Desulfitobacterium hafniense DCB-2: one gene and its partner. The protein of the gene in region 2 binds, or shares a complex with, the protein of the main gene of each other region. Links are inferred from orthologs where the notes say so. Each region holds a gene or a part of one and is shown on either strand. Other genes may lie near its edges. The genes, in order: pfkA and rny.

The links.
Region 1: rny (region 2) and pfkA share a complex: the UniProt entries of both Bacillus subtilis proteins name them as parts of the possible RNA degradosome complex. The link is inferred for Desulfitobacterium hafniense DCB-2 from one-to-one orthologs.

What each region holds. Positions count from the first base shown.
Region 1 is NC_011830.1:3,210,348-3,219,358, forward strand. What follows is about bases 6,046-9,011. They hold pfkA (6-phosphofructokinase), read right to left. Parts: upstream 8,032-9,011; coding sequence 7,060-8,031; downstream 6,046-7,059. Other genes in these bases: DHAF_RS14945 (cell division FtsA domain-containing protein), read right to left, coding at 6,046-6,987; DHAF_RS14955 (DnaA/Hda family protein), read right to left, coding at 8,044-9,011. Also shown: DHAF_RS14905 (phospholipase D-like domain-containing protein), read left to right, coding at 1-870; DHAF_RS14910 (hypothetical protein), read left to right, coding at 1,081-1,635; DHAF_RS14915 (histidine phosphatase family protein), read right to left, coding at 1,763-2,416; DHAF_RS14925 (hypothetical protein), read right to left, coding at 2,750-3,232; DHAF_RS14930 (TIGR04086 family membrane protein), read left to right, coding at 3,414-3,782; DHAF_RS14935 (formylmethanofuran dehydrogenase subunit E family protein), read left to right, coding at 3,897-4,355; DHAF_RS14940 (hypothetical protein), read right to left, coding at 4,450-4,650; more of DHAF_RS14945, read right to left, coding at 4,873-6,045. UniProt on the Bacillus subtilis protein: Catalyzes the phosphorylation of D-fructose 6-phosphate to fructose 1,6-bisphosphate by ATP, the first committing step of glycolysis.
Region 2 is NC_011830.1:3,316,594-3,325,534, reverse strand. What follows is about bases 4,066-6,961. They hold rny (ribonuclease Y), read left to right. Parts: upstream 4,066-4,674; coding sequence 4,675-6,249; downstream 6,250-6,961. Other genes in these bases: DHAF_RS15470 (hypothetical protein), read left to right, coding at 6,439-6,951; DHAF_RS15480 (regulatory protein RecX), read left to right, coding at 4,066-4,346. In the rest of the region: DHAF_RS26445 (PadR family transcriptional regulator), read left to right, coding at 1-287; DHAF_RS15500 (alpha/beta fold hydrolase), read left to right, coding at 284-1,129; DHAF_RS15495 (hypothetical protein), read left to right, coding at 1,262-1,789; DHAF_RS15490 (hypothetical protein), read left to right, coding at 1,825-2,643; recombinase RecA, read left to right, coding at 2,810-3,850; more of DHAF_RS15480, read left to right, coding at 3,852-4,065; DHAF_RS15465 (TIGR00282 family metallophosphoesterase), read left to right, coding at 7,037-7,816; stage V sporulation protein SpoVS, read left to right, coding at 7,951-8,211; DHAF_RS15455 (dipeptidase), read left to right, coding at 8,318-8,941. UniProt on the Bacillus subtilis protein: Endoribonuclease that initiates mRNA decay. Initiates the decay of all SAM-dependent riboswitches, such as yitJ riboswitch. Involved in processing of the gapA operon mRNA, it cleaves between cggR and gapA.

The DNA of each region.
Region 1 (9,011 bases), 100 kb from region 2 along the record:
GCCCAGAAATCCATCTATGTAGAGCAAAAGATCTTTTCCGATCCGGAACTTAAGGCCCTGATCATCCAAAAAGCTGCCAGCGGTATCGAAATAAGAATATTGCTTGACCAGTTTGAAACTCCCAATAAAACCACTCTCAATGAATTTAAAAGCAACAATATCTCCGTACAGTATTACCCTGCCCAAAAAGGACAGACCAATGAAGCTAAATTCCTAATCGTGGATTTAAGAGAGGCTATGGTCTATTCTTTCCCATGGACTGAGAAAGGGTTTAATTCTCATAATCTAGCCGTTCATTTATCTGAGCGTTCCGCCTGGAAACTGGCCAGCACCGTGTTTAATCGGGATTGGATTTTTACGACAACCCTATCCCTGGATATCCCTAAAACCACTGAATTAACTGAAGATAATATCTCCGTTCTGGCCAATACCAATATAAAACAGAAACTTCTTGACCAAATTCAAAAGAGCACTACGAATATTTGGATCATTGTTTCCCATGTGACCGATTCAGATATTCTCCAAGCCTTGGTCGATGCCGCGGCCAAAGGGGTGGACATTAAACTCATCGTGGACTCCGGTATTATGCCGAAGAGTTACCAGGGTGATATCGAAAGTCTCCAAGCTGCCGGTGTTCAGATTCGGTATTATGATTCGTCCGCCCATCCTCCTCTTGAGATTAATGTAGGGATTTTCGATCGCCAGACGTTTATCTTTAGCAGTTCCGGATGGGGGTATAAGGCCTTTGTGATGAACCATGAAGTCGCCATTTTGGTTCCCTCTCCCGCGGCCAGCCAGGAGCTCATCGTGAAATTTGACCAGGACTGGTTGAATAGCTCACCCACGCCTCCCGGGCAGGAGCCGGGCTGAAAAACTCACCAGGATCTGATGAAAATTCACAGATATATACGGCTTCCTCAAAAATTGAGGAAGCCGCACCTTTTTTCCAGAAGAAATTACCAGAAAAAACGGATTGAATTTACCTCTTGATCTCATCATAGTTATAGCTAAAGAGAGTTATACATAAAGTGTTCGCGCTTCAATAATACCCATGTAAATTGACTTATATGAGGAGAAAGCATGATGAAGAAATGGACAAGTCTTGTCGCTGCTGCCGCTATCGTTGTTTTGCTTGCCGGTTGTTCCGCAAATGCTAACCCGCCCCAGGCTCCGCAAGATTCCGTTGACCAACAGACACCACAGCCAGTGGAAACGGCTGACAACCCAGTGGTAAACGAAAGCATACCTTTTACCAGTCTGGAAGAACTGAAGGAAATGTATGCGGTTACTAAAAATAATTCTTATCAAGGGGTAGCAGGGGCAAATACTGTTTCAATAAACCCTGAGTTGCAGAAGTTTGTTGATGCTCCTGTACATATCACTCAAGAAGGCTTCGATAGTCTATCTCTTGAAGACCGTAAGCTATACGCCAAGATTTTGTTAAGATATATGGATGTAAATGCAAAGGAGCTTGGACTTTTAACAGACAGTGATGGAATCAAGTTTGAATTGACAGAAATACCAGGATATTGGCTCGTAATGCCAGAAACGCTTGCTGGAAGTGCAGCGTATTATTGGCCCAAAGACAATCATTGGGGACCGGAACCGTTTTCACCGGATACTCCGAAAAGATAGTATTATGAAATGAAGCAGAAATACGACCCTCCCCCTAAAACATCGGGGCGAGGGTCGTATTTTTATAAGCTCTTTAGGAATGCTCTATCAAAACTACAAGTTCTTCAGTAGCCAGAGACTACTCTGGCTATTTTTTTGAGGTAAAACCGCTGGTCGGCTTAATATCATCATCCAAATGAGTGTGATCGGCAAGTAGAATGGGGTAAATGCGGCCATCTTCGTAAAACTCAAAAATATTCACTGCCGTATTATGCTGCCAGGGAACATCGTTCCATTGCTCCACCGGAATCCCCAAGGCTTTCTTAACAATGAGCTGCAGGGTCATGCCATGGGTGACGACACAGAGAGTTTCACCGTCATGAAGCCGGGGCAGTTCCTGCACAAACTGCCAAGCCCGTTCGGAGACCTCCCACATGCTTTCTGCTCCAGGAATCTGTACCTGATGGGGTCCGGTGTCCCACAGGGAAAAAAGCTCTGGATGAAGCTGCCGCAAATCCCACCAATTCTTACCCTCCCATTCTCCGAAGGATAATTCCCGCAAGGCCGGATCGAGGAGAATTTCTTCTATGCCAACTGCCTTGCGGATTTCATCGGCCGTGGCCCGGGCACGGGGCAAGTCGCTGGAATAAATACGGGTGATCCCTTCTTTGCGCAAGCGCTGCCCCACCTTGCGAGCCTGGAGAATCCCCTTTTCTGTAAGCGGAGAATCCATAGCTCCTTGGACGCGGCCTTCAATATTCCAAAGGGTTTCGCCATGCCGGGTAAAGATTAGTTTGACCATTTTGCCCCCTTATGAATTTTTATTTAAGGAATTTTTTAATTAAGTCTAAGACTATTATGACATAATCAGCCTCAAAAATAAAACAATGGTAGGGAAACTCCCTACCATCCCCGCCTTGCCGTAAAACTCCAGGTTTCTGACCCTGCTCTCGCAGGTGGGCACCTAGATAAACGCTTCCACCTTCCCCTACAAGTGGGGCCTGATGTACTGGGCTCATCATATCAGTTCCCTTGTCATAAATAGGATCAAAACCAAGATATTCTACGAACAACGCAGGATTCACATTTATTATATCACTAATACTTTAAAAAACATCATGAAAGAGTTGGAAATTTATCTTTTATACAGCTTGTCTTCAATTTCTGCCATACGATCCTGAAGCAGTGCGATCGTCATTTCCTGCGCTCTTAATCTACGGCGCAGACCATCGATAAGATGTTCCAATTCCTGTACTCTTGACTCACTCGCCAGGGCAGAGGAACCGTTGCCCGAATCGCTGGCTGGAGCAGGAGAGAAATCACTGGTAGACTCGTACATTGGCGGGTCGGGCTCTGGTGCTCCAGGTAATGCCTCAGCCGTTTCAGCTTCCCCTTGCAATAGCTTGAACAGTCCATAGCGAGTATTGCGACCTGGTTTTACTCCAAGCCAGCCTTCCTCAGTTAAAGCCTCAATGGCCCGTTTCATAGTGCTGCTCGCCGCTCCGGTCTCCCGTTGAATTTCCGCAAAGGAGATTTCAAATTCTTTTCCATCATTTCTTTTGGACTGTTTTTCGAAAAACTCCTTAAATCTTTGGTTAGTTTTGTCTCTTAAGGCCAAGAAACCATCTCCCCTGCCTAATAATACCGATAATTCTTATCTTATTATAACCCCTTTTCTAGAAAAATCCAATTATATCAGTAGATTATTTATTCTTTTTCACAATTAGGTCCTATTTTATTCCTTCGCATACTCTATCCAGTTAATGCATAGATTCTATTAGTCGAAGGAGGTATGAGATATGCCCAAATCCTTTCACTTCGGGTTAGTTTTCAAAGGCATTTTGCTTGCAGCCGGGATTGCCCTGTTGATTTCCTTAATTCTTGGTTTAGTACTCACCTTAACCCCGCTTCAAGAATCGTCCCTGGTCTATAACATCATTCTGGGCATGAGTGTGTTTTTGGCAGCGGCCATCACAACCTATCGTGCCGGTATGAAGGGATTGTTTTACGGCATTAGTATCGGAGCCGGCTTTCTACTGCTATTGCTCCTCTTATTCACTGTCTTAAGTCCTGACACACCATCCTGGCTGAATTTTGGCGAGAAGTCCATCATCATCCTGGCAGCCGGCGCAGCAGGCGGAATCATCGGAGTTGTAGCCCGGGGATAGAACTCCTCTTTGTGAACAGTCTTTTTTGAGAATTACCATAATTGACTTTCAAATCCCTCCTTTTAGCGTTAGAATAAAAGTAAGACTAACAAAAGCAATCGGGAGGGAATTTTTATGTGCGTAGAAAAAACCCCTTGGGAACTTGTCATAGACTTTCATGGACATACTTGTCCAGATATAGCTCTCGGTTATCGGATCGCCCAGTTGGCGCAAAGGGAGATGGGAATACGCCCCGCTCCTGACTCGGAATGCCTTGTCAAGGCCTATACCCAATCCTGTGCCCTGGATGCCATACAGGTCTTGAATAAAGCCACCATTGGACGGCATGCTCTGATCATCGAAGAGACTCACCGTTATATGTATCAATTCCACTTTACAGGCACTCAGGACATTCATCAATTTACTGTTTCCCCAGCTGTTCTTGACCACCTGGAGACATTGCGGCACCCTGATCTAAGCCCCCGGGAAAGACAGAATAAGGTCTTGGAAGGAGTCCAATACGTGCTTACCTTAGAGGAATCAGCTTTTTGCCATTATGACAAAATTCCGGGACAACTGAGTAAAATAGTTTAAGTAAAATAACTCAAGTGAAAATAGCTTAAGGAAAGAGGCTGTTGCTTAACGAACGTACCGTTCATTTTGCAACAGCCTCTTCTTTTCCTTGCGCTTAACGAGCATTCAACTTGGAATAAAACTTATCATGCTTCGATGCATCAGGCAGATTAGCGAGCCGGGGTTCTTTACCTTGCGGCTTTTTCACTTGTTCATAGTAACTTGAATGTCTTGATTTACTGGTCCATTTGTCAGAAAGTAAGAAAATAATGAGAGCAGCCAGAGCAACTATGCCCATAATCCATTGAAATAACATAAATGACACCTCCACTATCATTTTATGGTCTAACGTCAGAATGTCAAGAGTAGAAAATCAACCATTCACCGAAAATTACAGACCGTTGAAGGTTTTTTTACTGACAATAGCCTGGCAGTTAGTTATACTAAGTTCAAACACTCCTCTACCCTTTTCCACCCGGGCAATAGCCCCTTCCCCCATCAGAAAGATGAGGGGGTTTTTTTTGCGCTTTTTTATTGTTTATAGGGCACTTGCAACTTGTTCCCAATGAATCTCGATCCGATCCCCCGGTATAAGAGGAGTAGTAAACTCGGCTTCTTGATTATTTCTTTTTAGAGATAGGCGGGCGTTAGCAGGAACATCCTGAGGAATATTAACATAGGGCAGTAATTCTGAAAGCAAAGGCATGGTATCATACCCCTCAACGCTGAGTTCCATACCATCTACTACTTTTTCCTGATCTGAGAGAACCCGGCCCCGAGAGAGTATACGGAAAATTTGCGGAGGATATTCAACCTCTTGCCCATTAACGTAAAACACCATGGGAGTGGGTTTGAGCTGCAAATCCTTGATATAGACTTCTTTGACCAGGATAACAAGATCATCTCCATCCTTGAGCATGCGCTCAAGATCAACTTTTTGCTGATTAATGTAAAATTCTTTATGAATAGGGATAACCTTTTCTTCTCCGTTTATTTTATACCGAATCTCAGATAAACTATACTGTTTATCATTTAAAAAATGCAGCAAATCCTTAAGGGTCTGATTTTGGAACACAGTGATCTTCGCCCCATCCGGAACATCCCCGTCTCTTGTCACAGGACGACCGTTGCAGAAGATTTGGGCGGTAAACACCACGGATTCACCATTCACTTTGATCTTCTTTTCTGGAATGGCTGGAACCAAGTCGGCAAAGGTTGCCTGGGCATTCTCCCCATCCTGTGCCGGTATGAATTGAATTTTATCGCCTGGTTTTAATTCATGGTCTAATTTCACTTCTTCCCCGTTCAGGAAAAACTGAGCAGGTTTACTGAATTGCCCCTTGCTGACTTTAATGTCTCCATTCAGCTCAACAGTTAAAGCTGACCCCGGCCTGCCTACAAGGAGCCTCGGCGTAATTCCAGCCGCCAGCAAAGCATCGGATACTGTGGCTAATTGCAACTCAAAGATCTGCACAGTGAGATCATTGACATGAACGGAAAAATACTGCAGCCCTTCCCCTTCTATCGTGGAAATGCCAATCCCTATAGGGGTAATGGCATCCGGCCCTTTGAGGGATTTTTCACCCGATACCCCTTGGATTCGCTCGCGAACCTGAATCCCTACCCTGTTTCTGGGTAATTCAAGAAGATCGGATAAAGCTTCTGCCAATAATGGTGTCTGACTTCCCCCCCCGATCAGAATAATGGCGTGAGGATTTCCTTGGTTCAGGCGCAGAATTTCATCCGCCAGCTTTTGAGCCAGTTCAAGGACGACCGGTTGGATCTGCTCCAGAACCTCTTCCTTATTGACCGTCGTTTTCATGCCCAGAAAATCCGTAAAGGTCACTTTGGTCTTGGTGTTTAAACTGCGCTTGATTTTTTCCCCTGTTTGAAAGTCCACTAAAAAATGCTGGCAAATTCTCTCCGTAATCTCATCCCCAGCCATGGGCACCATGCCATAGGCAAAAAAGGAACCGGACTTGGTTAAGGCTATATCTGAAGTTCCCGCACCCACATCCACCAGGGCCAGGTTCATACGCCGCATATCCGGCGGTATAGCTGCTCTTCCTGCCGCAATAGGCTCCAAGGTCAGCTCCCGCATTTCCAACCCTACTTTGGAAATCACCCGGGTTAAGCCATCGACCACCGTTCGCGGCAGGAAGGTGGCGATCACCTTAACCTGAGCCTCCTTCCCTCTTTGTCCGCTGAGACTGGAAAGGCTCTGACCTTCCAGGAGGGATTCAATGGTGCTGTAGCCGACACAATGGTAGGGAATGATTTCGTCTTCGGCTTGGACCTCCCGCAATGCTTTTTGAACAGCTTCCATCTCCAAAGCAAAGATATCTTCTCGTTCCCAAATCATGGGGATGAGTTCAGACTTCTGGGCAGTGGCCACAGCCGTCTTCAAAGCCCGGCCGGCTGCCGCCACCGAAACATAGTGCAATTTGCTCTTTATCTTTTCTTCAAGCTCCTCCTTGACCCGTTGCACCGCTTGAGCGACTTCTTCTATGTCATGAATCTGCCCGTCGTACATGGCCCGCTGACGATGCTCTGTTTGGGCTCTGGCTATAATATGATAACCACCGGGAGCTTTTTCCATAATGAGCCCCATTACCAAACGTGTTCCTATATCCAATGCAAATACTTGTTCCACGTTGATCACCTCAAAGGCAAGAATTCTACCTGCGCTTCCTGATTTCCTCTATAGACCGCTGATTTCTTTTGCTCAGATAGCCAATTGATTGGCCAGATCATAGAGAACTTTGTTGAAGGGTTTGCGCTCACCATAAGCCACCTCCAAAGGCAGGGATTGGATTTCCTGGTTGACACAGGCTGTCATCCGATCGGTTTCCCCGGCGCAGAGTATCTCCACTGCTTTCCCGCCCATTTGCGAGGCCAGGACCACATCGAGGGCACTTGGATTGCCGCCCCTTTGGATATGGCCTAAGATGGTGACCCGGGTTTCAAAGCCGGTTCTCTGACGGAGTTCTTCCCCCAGATTCCAAGCACTCATAGCCCCTTCTGCCACCATAATGATACTGTGATGTTTGCCCCGTTGGTGGCCGCGTTCCAATTTCGCGACAATATCATCCAGATCCGGTTCGATTTCCGGCACAAGGATGGATTCTGCACCGCAGGCTACGCCGGATTGCAAGGCGATGTTGCCGCAATCCCGTCCCATGACTTCCACTAAAAAGGTTCGATCATGGGATGTTGCCGTATCCCGGATTTTACTAACCGCTTGAACCACATTATTGACGGCAGTATCAAATCCGATAGTTAAATCCGTGCCGGTAATATCGTTATCAATGGTACCCGGTATACCGACGATGGCTATTCCTTGAGCAGACAAGGTCTGTGCTCCCCGAAAAGAACCATCCCCCCCGATCACAATCAGCGCATCGATACCGCGATAACGCAATTGAGCCGCGGCGTTTTTTTGTCCCTCCGGGGTGAGCATCTCCTGGGAACGTGCGGTCATGAGCATGGTACCGCCCCTATGAATGATATCCGCTACTGCTCCCAGATGCATGGTTATGAATTCCCCATGAATCAGGCCTTCATACCCCTTGCGAATCCCAAAAACCTCAAGTCCATGATAAATTCCCTTGCGAACCACTGCCCGAATGGCCGCATTCATTCCCGGAGCATCCCCCCCGCTGGTAAGAACAGCGATCTTCCTGACGGTATTGGTCATCGTTCTTCCTCCTCATCTTTCCGTTTTTTCATCGTCCGGAGAATTAAAGTACTTCACTAATGACTCAAGCATTTCCCTTAGCTCAGGGTTCTTTTGGACAGCTTCCTGAAACTGCTGATAAGATTTCATGATGCTGCTATGGGATTTATTCAAGGAAGCGCCGATTTCCGGATAAGAAAGCCGGCTAAGGCTGCGTATCCCGTAAATTGCTAACTGTCGGGCTTGCCGAACCTCCGGCGTTCGAGTGGTGCTATAAATAGCTGCCGCGGCAACCCCGGTCAGCTCGGCCACTTTCTGAATAATATTTTGTGGAGAAGGGCGGAGTCCCTCTTGGTATCTGCGTTCCTGGAGATAAAGCAATAAAGCGTCATGGTCGAGGGCACTGTCCGTCCGATTGGCAAATTGGATGAAGCCATTCATAAGGCTTTGAGCTTCTGGAAAATTAGCGGCCTCCTCAGCCATTAATTCTAAAACCAAATCCTCTACAATCAAGAATTTGCCATAAGCCATCTGCCGCAGGTAGTTCAGCATATCCTCCGGAGTGGGCTGCAAAATAGGAACAACCAGGCCTCCCCGCAAACGTGAGCTGAGTTTCTCACCAAGAAACCCCAACTGGGAGGGGTCCCCGCGGAAACCACAGATGATACGGCCATTCCTTTGAAAAAGAGCTTCATAAGTATGATAGAATTCTTCAATGCTGCGGGTCTTTCCTTTTAACACTTCTATATGATCCATGATCAATACCCCAGGGGTACGGAGCCGCAGGCGAAATTGCGACAGGGTTCCTTCTTGTGCCGCAAAAGCATAATTCTTGACAAAGTCCTGGGCGTCTATATAAAGGATAGTTTTTTTCTCCTTTAGCCGTTGGCAGCACTTCACAAGAAGGGTTGATTTCCCGACCCCCTCAGGTCCGTAAAGCAACGTGGAAAAAAAGGCATCATCAGGCTCATAGGCCTTGAAGGTTTTTTCTGCCATCCGAT
Region 2 (8,941 bases):
ACATCATTTCCCTTTGCGCTGAACATGGCACGAATGCAGTGGTTCTGGATGGCAATACCCTTTCGGATGATTTCGTAAAGTTAAGGACAGGACTTGCCGGTGCCGTGCTCCAGAAGTTTGTCAACTATAATATCAAAGCGGCTGTGGCCATAAAAGGAGGGCAGAACTTTCCTGTGCGTTTTCAGGAAATGGCTTCCGAGCATAGTTCCGGAAACACATTTCGCATATTTACCAATTTGGAAGATGCCGTAAGCTGGCTATTAGCACAGAGGAGAAAATCAAAATGAAAAACACAGTTGCCTTTAAAACGATCACGGGCAGAGATGCCGTATACAAAGCATATGATGCCTTTCTTGGCAACATGGGGATTCCCCATGAAGAGGTCAATGTAGATACACGATTTGGGAAAGCTTTTGTGATAGCGGCAGGTAAAAAAGATGCGCCTGTTTTGGTATTGCTTCACGGTAGCGGCATAAATTCAGTCATGTGGATTAAGGACATGGAGAAGTATTCCGAGCATTACAGGGTATATGCCGTCGATTTGCAAGGCGAGCCCGGCAAAAGCGACGGTAAGCAATTGTCCTTTGAAGGCTCCGATTTTGACAATTGGCTTCACGATGTATTTGCGGGACTTTCCGTCGAAAAAGCCAGTATAGCAGGAATCTCCTTGGGGGCATGGCTTGCGCTGAAGTTTGCAATCGCCAATCCCCAAATGGTCGATAAACTTGTTCTGCTATGTCCAGCCGGCGTTGGTCCGCAAAAAACTTCCTTTGCCTATGTGTCATTATTTCATATGTTGCTGTGGGGTGAAAAAGGCGTTGAGAGGCTGTTTCGTAAAGTGAATGGAGGGAAACCCATACCACAGGAAATCATGGATTATCAAAAATTGCTGGGGAATAACTTCAATTTCCGGCGGGAGCAAGTACCACTGTTTTCAGATGCCGAACTCACCCAATTGACCATACCCTCCATTTTATTCGTAGGACAAAAAGATGTCATGTTCCACTCACTGAAAACCGCGCAACGCTATCGAAACCTTGTGCCTGATGCAAAAGTCATCGTGCTCCGGGAAGCGGGTCATACCCTTATCGGTCTGGTGGATGACATATTGGAGTTTCTCCAGAACTAGATGAAGCATAGGAAAGTTCTTTCCCAGCACTATCACAAAGTTCTTATTGAAAGAAGTCGATTTCCGTAAAATGGATCGACTTCTTTTCAACTGTGCAGTAAAATAAATGTGATATAGATAGGAGGAAAAACAATGGCTGAGATCATCAAAGTTTATAAAGAACATTTGCCCTCATTGCGTTTCATTGGCAAATGTTACACCAATGCCGATAGAGTCGGTGGATTTGGTCACAAATGGGCAGAATGGTTTCAGAAGGGTTGGTTTGAAGCGCTTGGAAATCTGGGCGGGGCTCCGGATATTGAAAATGGTTACCTGGGCTTGATGCGCTGCGACAGCAGTAATTTTGAAAACACTTTCGAATACTGGATTGGCCTGTTTTTTTCCTCAGATACATCTGTTCCCAGCGGCTATGATTACATAGATTTGGACGATGGCCCCATCGGTGTATGCTGGATTAAAGGCAAAGAGGACGAGGGCGGCATCTATGGCATGCATGAGCAATGCGCTGTTAGATTCCAGGAAAGTGGTATGGGTAATTTTAAAAACGACCATGAAAACAGGGCTTATTTTTTCGAAAGATATAACTGCCCGCGATTTACCGAGAAGGATGAACAAGGCAATGTTATTTTGGACTACTGTGTCTACTTGGCAGATCTGTAATCTTTACTTTGATGGCTGCAAGGGAGAGATTGTTTGTGAGAATAAAGTGGCTTCTTATAACTATACTGTTATGCTCGCTTCTGCTGACGGGCTGTTCTAGCCAACCTCTGCAGGAACCCGAAAAATGGGCAATGGTCGAAGAGAAAGTCATGACGTTCTCAGACGGAGAGAGCGTCAACTTATGGAGAAGAGGCCCCTTTGGGCATGCTGCTTACAAACTTTCGGATGAAACGACACTATTGCTCGTTCAGGACCCAGCCGGCCCGGCTAATGTTTATGTAGGTGGAGTGGAGAGTTTGAATGATTTGAGCGAACCTGCCCAGAGAGCTGTTGCTGCATTTTATGAGGAGCAGGGCTTGCTCTACAACGTCCCATCTGAACTGGAAAAGGCCTATGCAGATTATCTGGCCTGCCAAGACAAGGGAACGTTATTCCACGAGCATTACATCAGTCAGGATATAGTTCCCACCGCTTCTAACGATAGCATAATATGCTTTCTTACATCGGTCATCCTTCCTGTTAATGGACAAATGGCACAGGAAGTTCATTTAGGTGCGGTGTTCAGCCGAGAAACGGGAGAGGTGTTAAATAACTGGGAATTGTTCTCTTTACCGGAGGACGAAGCGCGGCAACGGCTTTTAGATATATTTAATGTTGCGGATTCCGCTTTGCGGACTGAAATGCAGGCCGCATTGAAACCGGAATACATTATTTTGTTCCCCGACAATTTGGATGTTACATTTCCAAGAGGAACTCTGCCAAGCCAAGCATACAGCTATAGTATTGGGTTAGGCTACGATGAACTCCAAGGAGTGATTCAGAGTTGGGCAATTCCTAATTCGGATGGAATATGAGCTGATGAGTATCATTCTTCCGGAATCTATTTTGACCAACCCCCTTTGTTATTTTCTTCTAAATAAAGGATTGACAGGCTTCACGTGCAAAAGTATAATGGAAATCGAACAAATGTTTGTTTTTTGTGATGAAAAATTTAAAAGTATTCGCTGAGGAGGAAACGAGATGGCCGGTAACGATAAATTAAAAGCCCTGGATATGGCTTTAAGTCAGATTGAAAAGCAATTTGGAAAAGGGTCGATTATGAGATTGGGGGAGGCTTCTGCCAAAATGGCGGTGGAAGTGATTCCGACGGGCTGTCTGGCCATTGATATAGCCCTTGGGGTGGGTGGAGTGCCCAGGGGGCGTGTTATAGAAATCTATGGACCTGAGTCTTCCGGTAAGACCACCGTTGCATTGCATATTGCGGCAGAAGCCCAGAAGCTGGGCGGCGTTGCTGCTTTTATCGATGCGGAGCATGCTCTTGACCCGGTCTATGCCAAGGCCTTAGGGGTCAACATCGACAATCTTCTGGTATCCCAGCCGGATACAGGGGAGCAGGCTCTGGAGATTTGCGAAGCTTTAGTGCGCAGTGGGGCTATCGACGTCATTATCATTGACTCTGTGGCAGCTCTTGTTCCCCGGGCAGAGATTGAAGGAGAAATGGGAGATTCCCATGTGGGTTTACATGCCCGCTTAATGTCTCAAGCCTTGAGAAAATTGACCGGTGCCATCAGTAAGAGCAATACCTGCGTTATCTTTATCAACCAAATTCGGGAAAAAGTGGGAATTATGTTTGGTAATCCAGAGACCACAACCGGCGGACGGGCTTTGAAGTTCTATGCCTCCGTCCGTTTGGAAGTACGCCGTGCGGATACCCTGAAGCAAGGTCAGGATATGATTGGCAACCGTACCAAAGTCAAGGTTGTTAAGAATAAGGTGGCTCCGCCCTTTAAACAAGCCGAATTTGACATTATGTACGGAGAAGGTATTTCCCGTGAAGGCAGCATGGTGGATGTGGGTGCGGAGTTGGATATCATTAATAAGTCCGGGGCTTGGTACTCTTATAAAGGTGAGCGCTTAGGTCAGGGAAGAGAGAATGTCAAGGAGTTTCTGAAGAAGAATCCTGAGATTGCCGCCGAAATCGAACAAGGGATCCGGGCCAGCATTGCTAACGTAAGCGCTCCGGTTGCAGATGATGTCCAAGAGGAGCCGGAAGACATCTAAGATGAAGGGTGTGTTGGATGTCGCCTTAACCTATTTATCGAGAAGAATGCTGACACGCTGCGAACTCAGCCAACGGCTGGCGAGGAAGGGCTTTCCAAGTCATGAGATCGAAGCTGCCATAGAGCGGCTTTTAGAATGGGGCTATCTCAGCGATCAGGAATATGCCCGTGCTTATTGTCTCAGCAAGCAAACGAATTACTCCCAGAAGAGGATTAACTATGATTTGAAGGGCCGGGGGATCGAAGAGGGTATCATAGAGCAGGCTTTGCGGGAAACCTATTTACCGGGCCAGGAAGCGGAGCTTTGCCGAAAACATGCGCAAAAGCTTTGGGTTGAGGAATCCCGGCGCTGGGAGAATACTTACCGGCATAAAAAGAGTTATGAGAAAATCCCCCGGGAACTTATGCTAAGACAGAAAGTCGGGCAAAAGCTTATGCAAAAAGGCTACCCTCAGGAAATGGTTTTTGAGATCCTTGAAGGGATAGCGAAGGAGTAACAGGAAGGCGAGTCCTTCCTGTTTTCCTTATAGTTTCTTAGAATACTTGTATTATACATCTATATTGCAGGTGGTTCTTGACAAATTTTTCAAAAGATATTACACTAAAAAGAGCCTGTTTCTTTTAAAGTCAGACCTTTAAGGTTTTCTTATAGATTGCATCGTAGTTAGTATTATATATGGAGGTATCGGACTAGCGGCGTGTAGGTTTGTAGGAAAAAGGGGCAATGTATTTTGCCTTTAATTAAAGGTTTCTTTTAAAGAACTGGCATGGTCCCAGTTTTTTTGTTTTTATAGGGAGAACTAGGAGAATGATAACCAAATAAGTATGTGTTTAGGAGGTGAAAACTACTTGGAACTAACTGAATTAATCTTTATTGTTGTAGCAGTCGTGGTATCCCTTTTTGTGGGTGGTTTTATAGGTTGGCTTATTCGTAAGAGTGCCGCGGAAAAGCTCATCGGCTCAGCTGAAGAAGAGGCAAAACGGGTCATCGACAATGCTCAGGGTGCCGCTGAGGCTAAACGCCGTGAAGCTGTCATTGCCGCTAAAGAAGAAGTCATGCATATCCGCAATGAAGTGGAAAAAGAATCACGGGAACGCCGCAACGAGATTCAGCGGATGGAGAGACGGGTTATTCAAAAAGAAGAGTCTTTAGACCGCAAAATGGAGTCTTTGGAGCGCAAGGAAGATAATCTTCATCGTAAAGAAGAAGAAGTGGATCAGCTCAAAGAGGTCCTGACGCAAACTGTAGCCAAAGAAAAACAAGAATTAGAACGGGTCTCTGGTTTATCCACTGAAGAAGCGAAGCAAATTCTGCTGCAAAGTGTGGAAGAAGAAGTTCGTTACGAATCCGCTATTATGATTAAAGATATTGAGACGAAGGCTAAGGAAGAAGCAGAGAAGCGGGCTAAGAACATTATCTCTTTGGCAATTCAGCGTTGTGCTGCGGATCACGTCGCCGAGAGCACGGTGTCTGTGGTGGCCCTGCCCAGTGATGAGATGAAGGGACGCATTATCGGACGGGAAGGACGCAATATTCGGACTCTGGAGACCTTAACAGGTATCGATCTGATTATTGATGATACTCCCGAAGCGGTCATTCTCTCTGGGTTTGACCCCATCCGCAGAGAAGTTGCCCGGGTTGCCCTGGAAAAACTGATTGCCGATGGACGGATTCACCCGGCTCGCATCGAAGAAATGGTTGAGAAATCTCAAAAAGAGGTGGATCAGCGTATTCGTGAAGAAGGAGAGCAAGCTACCTTTGAAACCGGAGTGCATGGCTTACATCCTGAAATCATTCGCCTCTTAGGACGATTGAAGTTTAGAACCAGTTATGGTCAAAATGTCCTCAAGCATTCTATGGAGGTATCCCATTTGGCAGGTTTAATGGCCGCCGAACTGGGGGTCGATGTACAGCTGGCCAAGCGGGCAGGTTTGCTGCATGACTTAGGCAAAGCTGTGGATCACGATACTGAAGGGACTCATGTTCAGATCGGTGTCGATCTAGCGAAGAAGTATAAGGAATCTTGGGAAGTTATTCATGCTATTGAAGCTCATCATGGTGATGTTGAAGCGAAGACCATCGAAGCAGTCTTAGTGGCTGCCGCCGACGCAGTCTCAGCTGCTCGCCCAGGAGCTCGCCGTGAGACTCTCGAATCCTATATCAAGCGCCTGCAGAAGCTGGAAGAGATTGCCGACACCTATGATGGTGTGGAAAAATCCTACGCGATTCAAGCAGGACGTGAGATTCGAATCATCGTCAGACCAGATAAGATCGATGATGTTCTGGCTCCGAAAGTGGCTCGGGAAATCAGTAAACGCATTGAGGATGAATTAGAATATCCAGGTCAAATCAAGGTTGTCGTCATTCGTGAAACTCGTGCCGTGGATTATGCCAAATAATCATGGAATAGTTGAATCTTGAACATTGCGGACAGGTGAGAACATCGCCTGTCCTTTATAATTTTATAAGTAACAGTAAGGCGGAAATCACCAGGCAGGAGTTTATCGGAAATTGACGAATTATTATGGAGTGATGAGCAGCAAATATGCAGAGCAAATAGTCAGTATGATGAGAAAGAGGATGACACTATGGGACGTTTAAACCTCCATTATAAAGATGGGGGATGTGCACCTGATGGAGTTGGGTTGCTGATATCCATTTTAATTCGCTATCCTGAGGTATGCTCCGTACGTTATCAACAGCCGGAACATGCCCTGACCTTTCGCTTTACGGTGTCGGGCCCCGAACAGGGAGAAAAATTCATGGATACCTTACAAGAGGCTTTAAAGGCTTATCATAGATTAGAAGGCCACTCCATGCGGATCTGCAGGATAGAACATAAGCTGGAAAGCGGTGTAACCTTAGTGACCATTACCCGGGATGTTGAGAGTATGAACGAGAGGGAAATTGGTCTGATCGTTGATTTGGTGAGAAACATCGCTCAGAACATAATCTATGATGATACAGAGATTCCTGAGGAAGAGCAGATCTTTCAGGAGGAAGTGATTGGACAGATTCTCCAGTCTTTCCGGGACTGCCGCTTAGAAAAAGGGTTTATTGCGGTTCGGGAGGAAGGAAGGGTTTTAGTCTATAATAGCTAGATATCATGTGCGTAGGTTTTGGATGGTTCTTTTTTGGGCATATCAATACTATAATCGGATCGATGGATGATTGGGGATTTATGGAGTGAATATACTATTTATTGGCGACATTGTTGGTAATCCTGGCCGTGAGGCGATTAAGGTGTTGCTCAAACCGCTTATCAAAGAGTATGGGATAGATTTAACCATAGCTAATGGTGAAAACGCCGCCGGAGGTAAAGGCTTAACCAAGGAAGTAGCCGAAGAGCTTTACGACGATGGCATCGAATTTATCACCATGGGCAATCATGTCTGGGATCAGCGGAGCATCATGAAGTTTATTGACCAGGAAGCCCGTTTGATCAGGCCGGCCAATTATCCGGTGGGCGCACCGGGTAAAGGGTATGGTTACATAAGGACAAAGGGTAAGAAGGTCGGGGTGCTTAATCTTTCCGGCCGGGTATTCCTCAATAGTCTTGAGGATCCCTTCAGCGGCGCTATTCGCTGGATTAATGAGATGCGGCAGGAGACCCCTGTCATCATCGTTGATTTTCATGCCGAAGCTACCTCGGAGAAGGTGGCCTTGGGTTGGTTCCTGGATGGCAAAGTTTCCGCTGTCTTGGGGACTCATACCCATATCCAGACGGCAGATGCCCGCTTGCTGCACCAAGGAACTGCCTATATCACGGACGTGGGGATGACCGGACCCCGGGATTCTGTTTTAGGGGTTAAAAAAGAAACTATCATTAATCGATTTTTGACCCAACTTCCCGCTAAATTTGAATTAGCGGCAGGCCCCATACAGCTTAATGCCGTTGTGCTCGATGTGGATGAGACCACAGGAAAAGCCCGCTCCATCGCACCTATTCAACGGGTAAAAGAGTGAATTTTGACGATAGGAAAAAATATTTAAAAAAGTCTGAAAGCTCTCAGAAAAAAGAGGATTTTTTCCACCTTCTGGAGAATACACTTAGTGTGTTAGGAATATCTGTCAGTGATTCGAACAGGAGGTTGTCGTTCATGGATGTGTTAAAAGTCTCAGCAAAATCAAGTCCAAATTCTGTCGCAGGTGCTTTGGCTGGTGTGCTCCGTGAGAGGGGAGGTGCGGAGTTGCAGGCCATTGGTGCAGGTGCACTCAATCAAGCTGTAAAGGCCGTAGCTATTGCCAGAGGGTTTGTTGCCCCCAGCGGAGTCGATCTTGTATGTATTCCTGCTTTCACCGACATACAAATTGACGGGGAAGAGCGAACGGCAATAAAACTAATTGTAGAACCACGTTGAGAAAGTTTGGTAGGAGATTGTATTTTTAAGTGTTCATGGTTTTAAAGCAGGACACCTGTTGGCTTAAAGCGGCAGGTGTTTCTGATTGTGTAAGGGAGGATAAAGTATGAAGGATGTTTGGGTCATCGATGGTCATTGTGACAGTATTCTCGACTTTTTAGAGGGAAAAAGAAGTCTGACCACCCCTCTGGAGGGAGGACATTGGGATATCCAAAGAGCCAAAGAGGGCAAAGTCATGCTCCAGTTCATGGCTGCTTTCATTGAGAGCCAATATAAACCGGAGAGAGGCACTCTGAGAGGATTGGAGCTCATTCATGCTGTCCACCGATTTATTCAGATCAATGGGGAGAGTGTGGTTTTGGTCAGACAAGCAGAGGATTTGCGGCGCCTCGCTCCTTCTCAAGTGGGCTGCTTATTAAGTATTGAAGGGGGAGAGATTTTAGGCAGCAGCCTGTTTCTCCTGGATATTATCTATGAATTAGGGGTGCGTGCCTTAGGTCTGACCTGGAATCAGAGAAATGCCATTGCCGACGGCGCCGGGGAACTGACTCAAAGCGCCCTGACCCAATTCGGTGAGAAAGTCATTCAACGGATGAATGAACTGGGGATGCTGATCGATGTATCCCATCTTAATGAAGCGGGGTTTTGGCATGTCCTTAAGCTCAGCAGCCAACCTATCCTGGCTTCTCATTCCTGTGCCTATGCTCTTTGTCCTCACCCCCGCAATCTC